DNA from 4 places in the Klebsiella sp. WOUb02 genome. Region 2 is predicted to be linked to each of the others. Evidence: predicted binding sites of a transcription regulator. Region 2 holds the regulator's gene; each other region holds the start of a gene.

Region 1 (3,923 bases), 450 kb from region 2:
CCCACTGTATACGCTACGTGAATGTCTGTCAGGTCAGTTTGGGTTTGGCGTTGAACGTGATGCTGTTTTTGGCTTCCTGTCGCTAATTTTCTGGCTGTTAATTTTTACCGTATCACTCAAATATATTACCTTCGTTATGCGGGCGGACAACGCCGGTGAGGGGGGGATCCTGACGCTAATGTCGCTGGCGGGGCGCAACACCTCCGCGCGAACAACGTCGGTGCTGGTTATCCTCGGGCTGATTGGCGGCAGCTTCTTCTATGGCGAGGTGGTCATTACCCCGGCGATCTCGGTGATGTCGGCGATTGAGGGGCTGGAAATTATTGCCCCCAATCTGGATACCTGGATTGTCCCGATCTCCATCATTGTGCTGACCCTGCTGTTTGCCATCCAGAAGCACGGCACCAGTATGGTGGGTAAGCTGTTTGCGCCGATTATGCTGATTTGGTTCCTGCTGCTGGCGGTGCTCGGCGCGCGCAGCATTATTGCGAATCCACAAGTCCTGCAGGCGCTGAACCCGTACTGGGCGGTGCACTTCTTCCTCGAATATAAGACCGTCTCTTTTGTCGCTCTCGGGGCGGTGGTGCTCTCCATTACCGGCGTTGAGGCGCTGTATGCCGATATGGGCCACTTCGGCAAATTGCCTATTCGCCTGGCGTGGTTCTCTGTGGTGCTGCCTTCGCTGGTGCTGAACTACTTCGGCCAGGGGGCTTTGCTGCTCAAACATCCTGAGGCGATCAAAAACCCGTTCTTCCTGCTGGCTCCCGAATGGGCGCTGATCCCGATGCTGATTATCGCCGCTCTGGCGACGGTGATTGCCTCCCAGGCGGTTATTTCCGGGGTCTTCTCGTTGACCCGTCAGGCGGTGCGCCTCGGATATCTATCGCCAATGCGCATCATCCATACCTCCGAGATGGAATCCGGGCAGATCTATATCCCGTTTATCAACTGGCTGCTGTACGTTTCGGTGGTCATCGTGATTATCAGCTTCGAGCACTCCTCCAACCTGGCGGCGGCGTACGGTATTGCGGTGACGGGTACCATGGTGCTGACCACTATTCTGTTCACCACCGTGGCGCGTCAAAACTGGCACTGGAATAAATTCCTCGTGGCGTTGCTGTTTATCGCCTTTATGTGCATTGACCTGCCGCTGTTCTCGGCCAACCTCGATAAGATCGTCTCCGGCGGCTGGCTGCCGCTGACCCTCGGCCTGGTGATGTTCACCGTGATGACCACCTGGAAGAGCGAGCGTTTCCGCCTGCTGCGCCGGATGCACGAACACGGCAACTCGCTGGAAGCGATGATCTCCTCGCTGGAGAAATCGCCGCCGGTCCGCGTTCCGGGCACTGCGGTCTATATGTCCCGCGCCCTGAACGTCATTCCGTTTGCTCTGTTGCACAACCTCAAGCACAACAAGGTGCTGCATGAGCGGGTGATCCTGCTGACGCTGCGGACCGAAGATGCGCCTTACGTGCACAACGTTCGCCGGGTGCAGATCGAGCAAATCTCACCGTCGTTCTGGCGCGTGGTGGCGAGCTACGGCTGGCGCGAAACGCCGAATGTGGAAGAGGTTTTCCACCGCTGCGGGCTGGAAGGGCTGAGCTGCCGGATGATGGAAACCTCGTTCTTCATGTCGCATGAATCGCTGATTATCGGTAAACGGCCGTGGTATCTGCGGCTGCGCGGCAAGCTCTATCTTCTGCTGCAGCGCAACGCCCTGCGGGCGCCGGATCAGTTTGAGATCCCGCCTAACCGGGTCATTGAGCTGGGTACCCAGGTCGAAATTTGATGTTCCGAAGCCCTTCCTTGCGAAGGGCTTTTTATCGCTATTGGCCTGCGCTCACTTTTCTCTCCCTGCGCTTTGCGAAACGTTTCGATGGCGATCACATTTCTCTCTTCTGGCGGTGGTTTTCTGCGCGCAATTTGACAATACTCTGTTCAGCGAAACGTTTCGCTACTGGAGCAGAAGAGAAAAATGAAAAAAGGCACCGTACTTAACGCTGATATTTCCTCGGTTATCTCCCGCCTGGGTCATACCGATACGCTGGTGGTTTGCGACGCCGGGTTGCCGGTTCCCCGCAGCAGCGCGCGTATTGATATGGCGTTAACCCAGGGCGTTCCCTCCTTTATGCAGGTTCTGGAGGTGGTAACGGCGGAAATGCAGGTTGAGGCGGCGATCCTTGCGGAAGAGATTAAAACTCATAATCCGCAGCTCCATGCGACGTTGCTCACTCACCTTGAGCTGCTGCAGCAATACCAGGGAAACACCATTGAAATTCGTTACACCAGTCATGAGCAGTTTAAAAAACAAACCGCGGATAGTCAGGCGGTGATTCGCAGCGGGGAGTGTTCCCCGTTTGCGAACGTCATTCTCTGTGCCGGCGTCACGTTCTGAGGTCGCCGATATGGAAGCCTTATTGCAATTAAAAGGGATCGATAAAGCGTTCCCGGGCGTCAAAGCGCTCTCCGGCGCCGCGCTCAACGTCTATGCCGGCCGGGTGATGGCGCTGGTGGGCGAAAACGGCGCCGGTAAGTCCACCATGATGAAGGTGCTGACCGGGATCTACGCCCGCGACGCCGGCTCCTTAACGTGGTTAGGAAAAGAGACCACTTTCAACGGGCCGAAATCCTCCCAGGAAGCCGGGATCGGCATTATCCACCAGGAACTCAACCTGATCCCTCAGCTGACGATCGCGGAGAATATTTTCCTCGGCCGTGAGTTCGTTAACCGGTTTGGCAAAATAGACTGGAAAACGATGTACGCCGAAGCGGACAAGCTGCTGGCGAAGCTGAACTTACGTTTTAACAGCCAGAAGCTGGTGGGCGATCTGTCGATCGGCGACCAGCAGATGGTTGAAATCGCCAAGGTGCTGAGCTTTGAGTCGAAGGTCATCATCATGGATGAGCCGACGGACGCCCTGACCGACACCGAAACGGACTCTCTGTTCCGCGTTATCCGCGAGCTGAAATCTCAGGGGCGCGGAATTGTCTATATCTCCCACCGGATGAAAGAGATCTTCGAGATTTGCGATGACGTTACCGTCTTTCGCGACGGGCAGTTTATTGCCGAGCGCGAGGTGGCGAGCCTGGACGAAGACCTGCTGATCGAGATGATGGTCGGTCGTAAGCTGGAAGACCAGTATCCGCGCCTGGATAAAGCGCCGGGCGCCGTGCGCCTGAAGGTCGATAACCTGTGCGGGCCGGGCGTGGAAAACGTCACCTTTACCCTGCGTCAGGGGGAAATTCTCGGCGTCGCCGGGCTGATGGGCGCCGGGCGCACGGAGTTGATGAAGGTCCTGTACGGCGCGCTGCCGCGCAGCAGCGGCTCCGTCACCCTCGACGGGCACGAAGTGGTCACCCGCTCCCCGCAGGATGGCCTGGCGAACGGCATCGTTTATATCTCCGAAGACCGTAAGCGCGATGGCTTAGTCCTCGGCATGTCGGTAAAGGAAAATATGTCGCTGACCGCGCTGCGCTACTTCAGCCACGCCGGCGGCCAGCTGAAGCATAAAGATGAACAGCAGGCGGTGAGCGATTTCATCCGCTTGTTCAATGTCAAAACGCCATCGATGGAGCAGGCGATTGGCCTGCTCTCCGGCGGTAACCAGCAGAAGGTGGCTATTGCCCGCGGGCTGATGACCCGCCCGAAGGTCCTGATCCTTGATGAGCCTACCCGCGGCGTTGACGTGGGGGCGAAGAAAGAGATCTACCAGCTGATTAACCAGTTTAAAGCCGATGGTCTGAGCATCATTCTGGTCTCTTCGGAGATGCCGGAAGTGTTAGGCATGAGCGATCGCATCATTGTGATGCATGAAGGGCATCTCGGCGGTGAATTTACACGCGAGCAGGCCACCCAGGAAGTATTGATGGCTGCCGCTGTGGGCAAGCTTAACCGTGTGAATCAGGAGTAAAAAAGATGACAA
Region 2 (3,923 bases):
CTGGGTAACGAAGAGCACCGTCATCAGGATCCAGTAGGGTTTGGGAAGATTTAGCGCGCTACCCATCAGGCTTGCGGCGGTGAGCATCACGCAGATGCGGGCGGCGCTGCGCAAAGCCGGCGATTTATAAGAGAGATAGCTTTTTAGCGCAGGCAGCAGCGGCAGGCGCCGCTCCTTATCGGCCATTAGGTTACGCGCGTACAGCGGCCGCTGGGTGCGTAGCACCCGGGCAAGGCGGCCGAAGTGCCATGCGCAGAACTGCCCGACTGGGTTGTCGGGGTGCTGCGAGGCAATCTTCTCCAGCGCGCCGATCTGCTTATCCATGTTAAAGCGCTGCGGATAGCGGTGGTACAGGATGTCGTCCGCCAGTACCCTCAGCCGCGCCGCGACGGTTTGCGCATTCCAGCGGATTACCGCTTCAGCGTGGCTGCGTTCGACCAGCTTCTGCACCTCTTCCGGCTGATGCAGGCTGACGGAAATGTGCTCCTGGAGATCGAGGGCAATCTGAAACGCCCGCAGCAGGCGCTTATGATCGTTACGCTGATTGGCCGCCAGCATATGCATCTGCTGGTAGCACAGGGTGATCAGATCGACGACCTTTTGCTGGCGGGTCAGCAGAGGAGGCAGCGAGGTTGCCGGGTCGATATGCTGGGTCAGCAGGCTGTATTTGGCTTCACAGTAGTTGGCCAGCTCCCGGTAGAGCAGGCTGAGCGATTCGCGCAGCGGCTGCTCGCGCCATAGCCAAAACCAGAACCAGTTGAATAGCCCGTACCACAGCGTGCCGAGCGCGTAGATCAGCAGCGGCTCCCAGACCGGCATATTGCCGGCGAGGCTCAGGGTAAAGATGGCGGCAATCAGCGAGGCGGGCAGCAGCCTCGCGTGCAGCGAGCTGATTTCCGCCGTGACGCCAAGGAGCAGGGTCAGGCCGCTGAGAATTAAAGGGAGCGGGATATCATGCTGGAGAAGGAGCTGAACGATCAGGCTGCAGCCGGCAAAAAGCGAGCCGCCAATAATCAGGCGTTTAAAGAAACGTTTATGCGGCGTATCAAGACCGGCGACGTTGCAGCATGCGGGAACCAGCGAGAACAGCAGGCCCTGCTGCAGATGACCGAGAAGGAGGCCAATTGCGACCGGCAGACACAGCACCAGCGTTTGCCGCAGTGCGTAGTTGACTTCCGGGTGGTAAATCAGCCTGCGCCACATAGAGGGAAAACAGAAACGGCGTATTGCGGGAGCAATACGCCGTTTTATCAGCTTAACGCGTGCCGTAGACGACGATAGTTTTACCGTGGGCGGAGATCAGATTTTGATCTTCCAGCATCTTCAGAATACGGCCAACGGTTTCACGCGAGCAGCCGACGATCTGACCGATTTCCTGACGGGTAATTTTGATTTGCATACCGTCCGGGTGAGTCATGGCGTCAGGCTGTTTTGCCAGGTTCAGCAACGTCTGGGCGATACGGCCGGTGACGTCAAGGAAGGCAAGGTTACCGACTTTCTCAGAGGTAACCTGCAGACGGCGGGCCATCTGCGATGAGAGACGCATCAGGATGTCCGGGTTAACCTGGATCAGCTGACGGAATTTTTTATAGGAGATTTCGGCCACTTCACATGCGGTTTTCGCACGTACCCAGGCGCTACGCTCCTGGCCTTCTTCAAACAAGCCTAATTCACCGATGAAATCGCCCTGGTTGAGGTAAGAGAGAATCATCTCTTTACCTTCTTCATCCTTGATGAGCACAGCCACAGAGCCTTTGACGATGTAGTACAACGTTTCTGCTTTTTCACCCTGGTGGATCAGCGTGCTTTTAGATGGGTACTTATGAATGTGGCAATGAGACAAGAACCATTCGAGGGTAGGGTCTGTTTGCGGTTTGCCAAGCACCATGCGCGGTTATCCTCTGTTATAAGCTATCTCCGGGTGCCGACACTACACGGCATCCGGGCATGCAATCGTATTGTTTCCCTATGCCTGGGAAGCTGGCTGGTGATTTTTCTGCAGCCTGTAATGTGAATTCCTCTGCATACATGCAGTACATCAATGTAATACTGTAGCATCCTGACTGTTTTAGCATAGCTTTTGCCGCATGTCTCCTGGTGTCTCGCTTCAGCATGATGCAGGTCGCCTTCCGTTGCCAGATTTGTTATGTGCGCGTAATCTGTCAGGAAAATTGCAACCTTGGAGTTAAGTTTTATGCAAGCTCGTGTGAAATGGGTCGAAGGGTTAACCTTCATTGGTGAGTCGGCTTCCGGCCACCAGATTTTGATGGACGGCAACTCCGGGGATAAAGCGCCGAGCCCGATGGAAATGGTGCTGATGGCCGCCGGCGGCTGCAGCGCCATCGACGTGGTCTCAATTTTGCAGAAAGGACGCCATGATGTGACCAACTGTGAGGTGAAGCTGACCTCTGAGCGTCGGGAAGAGGCGCCGCGCCTGTTTACCCACATCAACCTGCATTTTATCGTCACCGGCCGCGAGCTGAAGGATGCGGCCGTTTCGCGGGCGGTGGACCTGTCGGCGGAAAAATACTGCTCGGTGGCGCTGATGCTGCAAAAAGCGGTAAATATCACGCATTCGTACGAGGTTATTGCGGGCTAAGCCGAATGACCAGCCCGTCGCCCCGGTTTGCGTCGCCGCCGGGGTTGCTAACGGCTTAACCGATCTTTTTCCCCGCCATCAGCCGTTCAACCAGCGGCGCCATGATCAGCTCCATCGCCAGCCCCATTTTGCCGCCCGGCACCACCAGCGTGTTGATATGCGAGATAAACGACCCTTGCAGCATCGCCAGCAGCCACGGGAAGTCGATATCCTGCAGATTGCGGAAGTGGATCACCACAAAGCTTTCATCCAGCGAGGGAATGCCTTTGGCGGCGAAGGGGTTCGACGTATCAACGGTGGGGACCCGCTGGAAGTTGATATGGGTGCGCGAGAACTGCGGGGTGATGAAGTTAATATAATCCTCCATCGAACGGACGACCGAATCCATCACCGCCTCGCGGGAATGCCCGCGTTCGCTGGTGTCGCGGATCAGCTTCTGAATCCACTCCAGGTTGACGATAGGCACGACGCCCACCAGCAGATCGACGTTGTGCGCCACGTTGTGCTGCGGAGTGACAACGCCGCCGTGCAGCCCTTCGTAAAACAGGACGTCGGTCGGCTCCGGCAGCGGCTGCCAGGGCGTGAAGGTGCCCGGCACCTGATTCCACGGCACGGCCTCGTCATAGGTATGCAGATATTTTCTCGACTGGCCGGTTCCGCTGCGTCCGTATTCGAGGAAGGTATTTTCCAGCAGGCCGAAGTCGTTCGCTTCCGGACCAAAATAGCTGATGTGTTTCCCCTGATCCCGCGCTTTGCGGATCGCCATGTCCATTTCCGGGCGGGTATAGCGATGGAAGCTATCGCCCTCGACTTCGGCGGCACGCAGGTTCAGCTGGGCGAAGATCTTGCGAAAGGCGAGGCTGGTGGTGGTGGTTCCCGCGCCGCTGGAGCCCGTGACGGCAATCACCGGATGTTTGGCAGACATATCAACTCCCAGATTAAACGATGGTGTGGCGCCGCCTTAGCCGTGGAACTGCTTGCGGGGCATGATGTTGACCGTCTCGTGCAGCTCTGACCACACCAGTACGGCTTCTCCGCTTTTCAGACTGCTGTTTGACATCGGCGACCTTATCGGTCAGCGAGCGTTCATGTTCACCATAATCGGTGCCTTCGCGCAACACAAAGCTTTCAATCAGGTTATCCAGCGTTTCGGGATCCAGATCCTGCCAGGGAATAATCATTTTTTTCCTTCCAGCCAGCGCGTTAGCCAATCCGGGATCCGCCTTTCCAGCCACATCTCCGGCCTGCGCAGCGTGCCGCCGACAAACCCGACGTGGCCGCCCTGTTCGGTCAGCTGATACTCGACGTTGGCCGGCAGCTGCTC
Region 3 (3,923 bases), 1.6 Mb from region 2:
CCGCTAACCTTCACCGCCGCGATATCCCCGACGTTGAAGTAGCTATGCAGGGCGGAGGTGGTTTCGAATTCGCCGTGCGCTTCCAGTTCGATTTCGCAGGTTTTACCCAGCTTGAAGCGCGCGTACAGCGTAAATTCGTGCGGCCAGTACTGACGGGTCTTATCGCTGCTTTTCAGTTCGAAGGTCAGCAGCACGCCGCTTTCGTCTTCATTATGACCCTTCAGCGCCCACGGCAGATTGCGCGCGAAACCGTGGGAGGGGAGGCCCTGCTGTGCCGACGGGCCAAACCACGGCCAGCAGATCGGCACGCCGCCGCGCAGCGCGACGCCGGTTTTAAACGGCGTGTTCCCGCTCAGCCACAGCACCTCTTCTTCTCCGGCGGGTTTCCAGGAGAGCAGATGCGCGCCCTGGAAGGCGACGGAGGCTTTGACCTGCGGATGGTCAACGACGATCAGCTCAAGGTCGTCAAGTTGGCGGCGGGAGAGGACCGGGGTAACTTGTTCAATAACCGGGAGAGCAAAAATTTTGTTAATCATGGTGCAATCCTTGGTGTACAGGTACGGAGTTAAGCCATAAAAAAAGGCGACCGAAGTCGCCTTTTTGGATCAGGTTCTCATCTCAACTTATTTGGAGATGTGAGCGATCAGGTCCAGAACTTTGTTGGAGTAGCCGGTTTCGTTGTCGTACCATGAAACCAGTTTCACGAAGTTGTCGTTCAGGGCGATACCTGCTTTAGCATCGAACACGGAAGTGCAAACTTCGCCGTTGAAATCGGTAGATACAACGTCGTCTTCGGTGTAGCCCAGAACGCCTTTCATTGCGCCTTCGGAAGCAGCTTTGATAGCTTTCTTAATGTCTTCGTAAGAAGCAGCTTTTTCCAGACGAACGGTCAGATCCACAACGGATACGTTCGGAGTAGGAACGCGGAACGCCATACCGGTCAGTTTGCCATTCAGTTCTGGCAGGACTTTACCTACAGCTTTAGCAGCGCCGGTAGAGGACGGGATGATGTTCTGGGATGCGCCGCGGCCGCCGCGCCAGTCTTTATGAGACGGGCCATCAACGGTTTTCTGAGTTGCGGTGGTCGCATGAACGGTGGTCATCAGCGCTTCGATGATGCCGAAGTTGTCGTTGATAACTTTAGCCAGCGGTGCCAGGCAGTTAGTGGTGCAGGATGCGTTAGAAACGATGTCCTGACCTTCGTATTTGTCAAAGTTAGCGCCTTTAACAAACATCGGAGTGTTGTCTTTGGACGGGCCAGTCAGAACGACTTTTTTCGCGCCAGCAGTGATGTGTTTACGAGCGGTTTCGTCAGTCAGGAACAGACCAGTTGCTTCAGCAACGATGTCAACGCCTACTTCGTCCCACTTCAGGTTAGCCGGATCGCGTTCAGCGGTAACACGGATTTTTTTACCGTTAACGACCAGATGACCGTCTTTCACTTCAACGGTACCGTTGAAACGGCCGTGAGTGGAGTCATACTTCAGCATGTAAGCCATGTAGTCAGCGTCTAACAGGTCGTTGATTGCAACGATCTCGATGTCAGAACGTTCTTGAGCAGCACGGAAAACAATGCGACCGATACGGCCAAAACCGTTGATACCTACTTTGATAGTCATATATTCCACCAGCTATTTGTTAGTGAATAAAAGGTTGCCTGTAAAATTACAAAAACCTTACGCAGCGTCAAGCGGAATCGTGTCAATCATTGCGACAAATCAATCCAGAGCACACCTTTGCGCGATTGATTTGCCTCACTCTCCCTTTGAGCCCAATTCCATATGGGGTCTGCGCGCGGAATTTTAAAGGTCATTAAAGATAAAAATGTGATTTATGTCACAATTATCTAGCTGCCCATCGGCATCGAATAAGTTTAGAACAAAACTCCACGCTTCATTGTTAATGTTTTGTTAGAATCGAAGGGTTAAAGTTGTCCTTTCACAGCGAGAAGCATGCACATGTCGAATAAACCCTCCTCGGACGAGCTCAAAAAAGAGTTGAGCGAGATGCAGTTTTACGTGACGCAGAATCACGGCACCGAGCCGCCGTTCACCGGCCGACTGCTCCACAACAAGCGAGACGGCGTCTACCACTGCCTGGTGTGCGACGCGGCGCTGTTTCACTCGCAAACCAAGTATGATTCAGGCTGCGGCTGGCCGAGCTTTTTTGAGCCGGTAAGCGAAGAGGCGATTCGCTATCTTAACGATTACTCTCACGGTATGCAGCGCACGGAAATTCGCTGCGGTAAGTGCGATGCTCATCTTGGACACGTCTTCCCGGATGGTCCGCAGCCGACCGGCGAGCGTTTTTGCGTAAACTCGGCCTCGTTAAGCTTCAGCGATGAGGATAATGGCGAGTAGATCAAGGGCTAGAGAAACGATTCAGCAAATTATTCCAATGCGGAGTTGAGCGGACGATGGATATCGAGCAAATTATCGACAGTATGACCCCGGAAGTTTATCAGCGTCTGGCCACGGCGGTGGAGCTGGGAAAATGGCCGGATGGGGTAGCGTTAACTCCGGAGCAGAAAGAGAACAGCCTGCAGCTGGTGATGCTGTGGCAGGCGCGGCACAACGTCCAGGCCCAGCATATGACCATCGATACCAGCGGGCAGATGGTGATGAAGAGCAAGCAGCAGACTGAAAGTGGAGTTCGGCATTACGCCAGAACCTATTGTGACTTTTAAATCCTGAGCGGATGCTTATGCAGGCCCGGCGGGTTTCGCCGCCGGGCGCTGAAGCTTTACGAACCGGTTACTTCTTGTTCATCATCGCTTTAAGGTCGGCAAACGGATTATATTTTGCCTCACCGACGCTCTTTTGCGCGTCTTCGCCCGCCACCACCGTTGAACCATACAGATCGGCTTCCGTGTATTTGGAGTGCTCGTGGTCGTGACAGTACAGGCATAGCATCTCCCAGTTGCTGCCATCTTCCGGGTTATTGCTGTGATCGTGATCGATATGGTGCACCGTCAGCTCACGCAGGTTCGAATAGACAAATTCACGGGAACAGCGTCCGCAGACCCACGGGAAGAGTTTTAGCGCCTTTTCGCGATAGCCAACTTCCAGACGGGCGTAGTTTTTGGGGATAAAAGCCATAAAGCCCCATGCCTCCTGTAGCAAATGAAAAGCTGCGCCAGAGCCTGGCGCAGCCGATTGCGGCAATCATAACCTATCCCAGGGCGCGACACACCTCATCTCCTGCAGGGCGGCCTGGTTCGCGGGTTAGTGCTTAATCCCCAGCGATTCCGCCAGTCTGTCTGGCCAGCTGGTTTTGCTCATCGGCGCCGTACTCCCAGAACATCGCGCCTGCCAGCCCCTTACTCTTGATATAGTCGGCCTTGAGGGCCACGGAACGCGGGTTTTCGTAGGAGAGCGCAAACAGTTCCTTGCCGTCCGTCGACTGCACCGACAGCCACGGCACCTTCGCCTGGTCATCCCAGTGCTCGCTAAAGCGCTGGTGCGGATCGTTAAGTAGCTTCGCGACGATATCGTTGTACTTCACGTAGGTATCTTTGCTCAGATCGAAGCCCAGAGATTTGAACAGGGCGATCTGTTCGGCGCCGAAGTAAGGCCGGGTGGCGGGATTTTTCTGCGCATCGGGTTTGCTCCAGTCGATACCCGGCTCAACCGCCCGTTTGGGCACCCGGCCATAGAAACCAATGCCGAGGTTCATCTGGCCCGGCTGCAAACCGGCGGCAAGATAGTTGTTAACCACAAAATCGGCGCTGTACTTATCCGCCGCCGCCACCGTCGGCCACCGCGTTGAATCATACAGATTAGAGTTGAAGTACTGGGTGCCGTAGGCCATGTCGTAGGTCATCAGGTTGATGTAATCCAGCAGCGGGGCGATAGCCTTAACGTCGACCCAGCTTTTGGGGCTTTCGGCGTTGGCGCCCACGGCGATGGTCACCAGCTTTTTCT
Region 4 (3,923 bases), 270 kb from region 2:
AGTAGCGCCAGCACTTCTTCCACGCTGGTGGTGTGCGTCAGGCGCTCAATCACCGTCTCATCGTCCAGCGCGTTGGTCAGGCTGGTGATGACCTGGATGTGCTCGTTATTGCGGGCGGCGATGCCGATGACCAGACGGGCAACCTCATCTTCCTCTTCGCCGAAACGTACACCCTGCGGATACTGGCAGAACACCACGCCGGTTTTCAGGACGCGATCTTTCGCTTCGATAGTGCCGTGCGGGACCGCGATGGACTCACCCAGGTAAGTGGAGGTCAGCTTTTCGCGATCCAGCATTGCCTGCACGTATTCCGGTTCAACGTAGCCGCCTTTGACCAACTGCTCGCCGGCAAAGAGAATGGCTTCTTCTTTGGTCGCCGCGTGACGACCGAGGAAGATATTTTCCGCCCCGAGCCTGAACAGGTGAGTATCGGCGGCGTCAAAGCTGTCCTGCAGGCTGTCGCGAACTTTCTCTTCGTTATCGGTATGGCGCTGCGCCGCGACCAGACGTTCGGTCAGGCTGGTGTACAGGCCGCTATCGAGGAAGTTGGTCAGCGAAATATGCTGAGCCTGCGGGACCTGGCGCATGGCGCGTTCGGTCAGGTCGCGGTGGGTAATCACCAGGTCGACGTCCGGCGGCAGGTTGTTAATCGCACAGTTGGTGACGGAGATATTGCTCAGTCCCGCATCCTGTACTTTCTTACGCAGCACGCCTGCGCCCATGGCGCTGGAACCCATACCGGCGTCGCAGGCAACGATGATTTTGCGCACGTGGCTCAGGTCGTTAGCGACATCGCCAGCGGCCAGCGGCGTCGCCGCGCCTTTGGAAGCGGACTTCATATCCTGCACACGGCGGGTTGCCGCATCGATATCCTCTTCCTCTTTCACTTTGCTGGTTTTCAGCAGAATGGCGGAGACCACGAAGGAGACGGCCATAGCGGCGATAATCGCAGCGATGTTAGCAAAATAGGTGCCTTTCGGCGTCATGGCCAGCACCGCCAGGATGGAGCCCGGAGAAGCCGGAGACACCAGGCCACCGTTGAGGATGGTCAGGGTGAACACGCCGGTCATACCGCCGAGGATAACGGCGAGGATCAGACGCGGGTTCATCAGCACGTACGGGAAGTAGATTTCGTGAATACCGCCGAGGAAGTGGATGATTGCCGCGCCGCCCGCGGACTGCTTGGCATTACCGCGACCAAAGAACATATACGCCAGCAGCACGCCCATCCCCGGACCCGGGTTCGCTTCAATCAGGAAGAAGATTGATTTGCCCAGCTCGTGGGACTGCTGAATACCCAGCGGCGAGAAGATACCGTGGTTGATGGCGTTGTTGAGGAACAGGATTTTCGCCGGTTCTACGAAGATAGACGCCAGCGGCAGCATGTCATGCACGACCATGAAGTTAACGCCCGCCGCCAGAATTTTCGACAGGACTTCAACCGCAGGGCCAATGCCGAGAAACGCCAGAATCGCGAGGATCATCCCGATGATGCCGGCGGAGAAGTTATTCACCAGCATCTCGAAGCCGGACTTAATCTTACCGTCTACCCAGCCGTCAAAATGTTTAATCGCCCAGCCGCCCAGCGGACCGGCAATCATCGCGCCGAGGAACATCGGCATATCGGCGCCGACGATCACGCCCATCGTGGTAATCGCGCCGACCACGCCGCCGCGCTCGCCGCCAATCAGCTTACCGCCGGTGTAACCGATCAGCAGCGGCAGCAGGTAGGTAATCATCGGGCCGACCAGCTTCGCCAGCGTTTCGCTCGGCAGCCATCCTGTCGGAATGAATAGTGCGGTGATGATACCCCACGCGATAAACGCGCCGATGTTTGGCATCACCATATTGCTAAGGAAACGACCAAAGCTTTGCACCTTGATCTTGATATCGGATGACATAAAACACCCCTTTTTCTGTTTTGCTTATCGCGTAGGCTAAAAGCCTGAGGCTTGTTGTTAATGTGGCGGCAGAGGAAGCCGGACCCTGATTGATAAAGCGAAATCTGGCACTGAATCGTAGAACTGTCCAGTGACCGGGTCTTTATGTGATCTGTGTCACGTGAATATAGGCGATCGTGAGGTGTATATAGTGATTTGTGTCACATAATGGCTGTGCAAAAAAGCGTCCGGGGGATAATTTGCGGCCGAAAATGCGATTTAATGTGATAAATGTCACAATTTTGTATCTGATAATAATTTTTTATATGTGATGTTTGTCACAAAATATCGGCGCTTGTTTTTAGCGCCTGTGATCTCAGGCAGATTTCGCGGGCCGGCGTTGGCCCATGCGGATCGGTTGTATAACGTCCAGGGCTGATTGCCGCGACGTCCCGCCTGCCTTTTGTCCGCGCCTGAACCATACTTAGATTTTTGTTGGCGAAAGGAGCAGGCAATGAAACTGATCGGCAGCTATACCAGTCCCTTTGTGCGCAAAATTTCCGTCATACTGCTGGAAAAAGATATTCCCTTCGAGTTCGTCAATGAATTCCCCTGGAGCGAAACCAGCGGCGTCGCGAAATATAATCCGTTAGGCAAGGTGCCGGTACTGGTGACCGACGACGGCGAGTGCTGGTTCGACTCGCCGATTATTGCGCAATATCTGGAACTGCTCGGCGTGATGCCGGATATGCTGCCGACCGAGCCGCAGGCGGCGCTGAAAATACGGCAGCTGGAGGCGCTGGCTGACGGCGTGATGGAGGCGGCGCAGGCACTGGTGCGTGAAAAGGCGCGTCCGCCGGCCCAGCAGTCGGAAACGGAGCTGCTGCGCCAACGCGAGAAGGTGGCTCGCGGCCTGGATGCGCTGGAGGCCTACGCGGCCGACGGCACCCTGCGCGGGGATGAGATTAACCTGGCGTCGATCTCCGCGGCCTGCGCCATTGCCTATCTTAACTTCCGCCGCGTGGCGCCGGGCTGGTGCGCGACGCGGCCTCGGCTGATTGCGCTGGTTGAGGCGCTCTTTCAGCGCGCCAGTTTTGCCCGCACGGAACCGCCAAGGAGTTGACCCAGGCGGGTAACAGTTTCCGCGCGCAGGCGTTACAATTGCCGCTCAATTGTTGACTCCCTCTCCCGTCGGGAGGGGGGAAAATAACCTATCGCCAGGCTCATTCATGACTACCGATACTCGCGCGCTTTATACCCAACTTCCGGCCACCGACCGTCTGCTCCGCGATCCCGCTTTCTCGTCCGTGCTGGCTCGATACGGCCACGCCCAGGTTGTCGCCCTGCTGCGCCAGATGCTGGAGCTGGCGCGGGAGCATATCCGCCTGAGCCACGCGCTGCCCGACTGGTGCGGCGACTGGGGGCGGGAGGCCGAACGGCGGCTGGCGCAGACGATGGAAAGCGCGCTGCGCCCGGTTTTCAACCTGACGGGAACGGTGCTGCATACCAATTTAGGCCGCGCGATCCAGGCCGAGGTCGCGGTGGAGGCGGTTGCGCAGGCGATGCGGGCGCCGGTTACCCTTGAATACAGCCTCGACGACGGCGGGCGCGGCCACCGCGATCGCGCGCTGGCAGATCTGCTGTGCCGCCTGACCGGCGCGGAAGACGCCTGCATCGTCAATAACAACGCCGCGGCGGTGCTGCTGATGCTGGCGGCAACGGCCAGCGGCAAAGAGGTCGTGCTCTCGCGCGGCGAGCTGGTGGAGATTGGCGGCGCGTTTCGCATCCCTGACGTGATGCGTCAGGCGGGCTGCGTTTTACACGAGGTGGGCACTACCAACCGCACCCATGCGAAAGATTATCGCCAGGCCGTGGGTGAGAATACCGGGCTGCTGATGAAGGTGCATACCAGCAACTACAGCATTGCCGGTTTTACTAAAAGCGTGGATGAGGCGGAGCTGGCGGCGCTGGGCCGCGAGCTGGATATTCCGCTGGTGGTCGATCTGGGCAGCGGTTCGCTGGTGGACCTGAGCGAGTACGGCC

What was found. Region 2 encodes CRP, which controls carbon source genes, mostly activating them, when cyclic AMP is high. Its sites were predicted from a motif close to ATGTGANNNNNNTCACAT; they were not measured.
Region 1: the regulator CRP is predicted to act here: its motif matches at 1,872-1,889, upstream of rbsD (D-ribose pyranase).
Region 3: the regulator CRP is predicted to act here: its motif matches at 1,825-1,842, upstream of msrB (peptide-methionine (R)-S-oxide reductase MsrB).
Region 4: the regulator CRP is predicted to act here: its motif matches at 2,207-2,224, upstream of ABOC21_RS26095 (glutathione S-transferase).

The regions. Positions count from the first base shown of each region.
Region 1 is NZ_CP170110.1:3,741,181-3,745,103, reverse strand. Features, by position in the region: gene kup (low affinity potassium transporter Kup) at 1-1,789, shown strand, start outside; gene rbsD (D-ribose pyranase) at 1,976-2,395, shown strand; gene rbsA (ribose ABC transporter ATP-binding protein RbsA) at 2,406-3,911, shown strand; gene rbsC (ribose ABC transporter permease) at 3,917-3,923, shown strand, end outside.
Region 2 is NZ_CP170110.1:4,194,808-4,198,730, forward strand. Features, by position in the region: gene ABOC21_RS27355 (YccS/YhfK family putative transporter) at 1-1,203, opposite strand, end outside; gene crp (cAMP-activated global transcriptional regulator CRP) at 1,256-1,888, opposite strand; gene ABOC21_RS27365 (OsmC family protein) at 2,195-2,599, shown strand; gene ABOC21_RS27370 (phosphoribulokinase) at 2,655-3,524, opposite strand; partial or broken gene ABOC21_RS27375 (YheU family protein) at 3,561-3,780, opposite strand; gene ABOC21_RS27380 (hydrolase) at 3,777-3,923, opposite strand, start outside.
Region 3 is NZ_CP170110.1:1,508,888-1,512,810, reverse strand. Features, by position in the region: gene ABOC21_RS14125 (D-hexose-6-phosphate mutarotase) at 1-536, opposite strand, end outside; gene gapA (glyceraldehyde-3-phosphate dehydrogenase) at 624-1,619, opposite strand; gene msrB (peptide-methionine (R)-S-oxide reductase MsrB) at 1,959-2,360, shown strand; partial or broken gene ABOC21_RS14110 (YeaC family protein) at 2,417-2,693, shown strand; gene yajD (HNH nuclease YajD) at 2,754-3,098, opposite strand; partial or broken gene ABOC21_RS14100 (glycoside hydrolase family 18 protein) at 3,225-3,923, opposite strand, start outside.
Region 4 is NZ_CP170110.1:3,929,177-3,933,099, forward strand. Features, by position in the region: gene ABOC21_RS26090 (PTS mannitol transporter subunit IICBA) at 1-1,901, opposite strand, end outside; gene ABOC21_RS26095 (glutathione S-transferase) at 2,395-3,003, shown strand; gene selA (L-seryl-tRNA(Sec) selenium transferase) at 3,110-3,923, shown strand, end outside.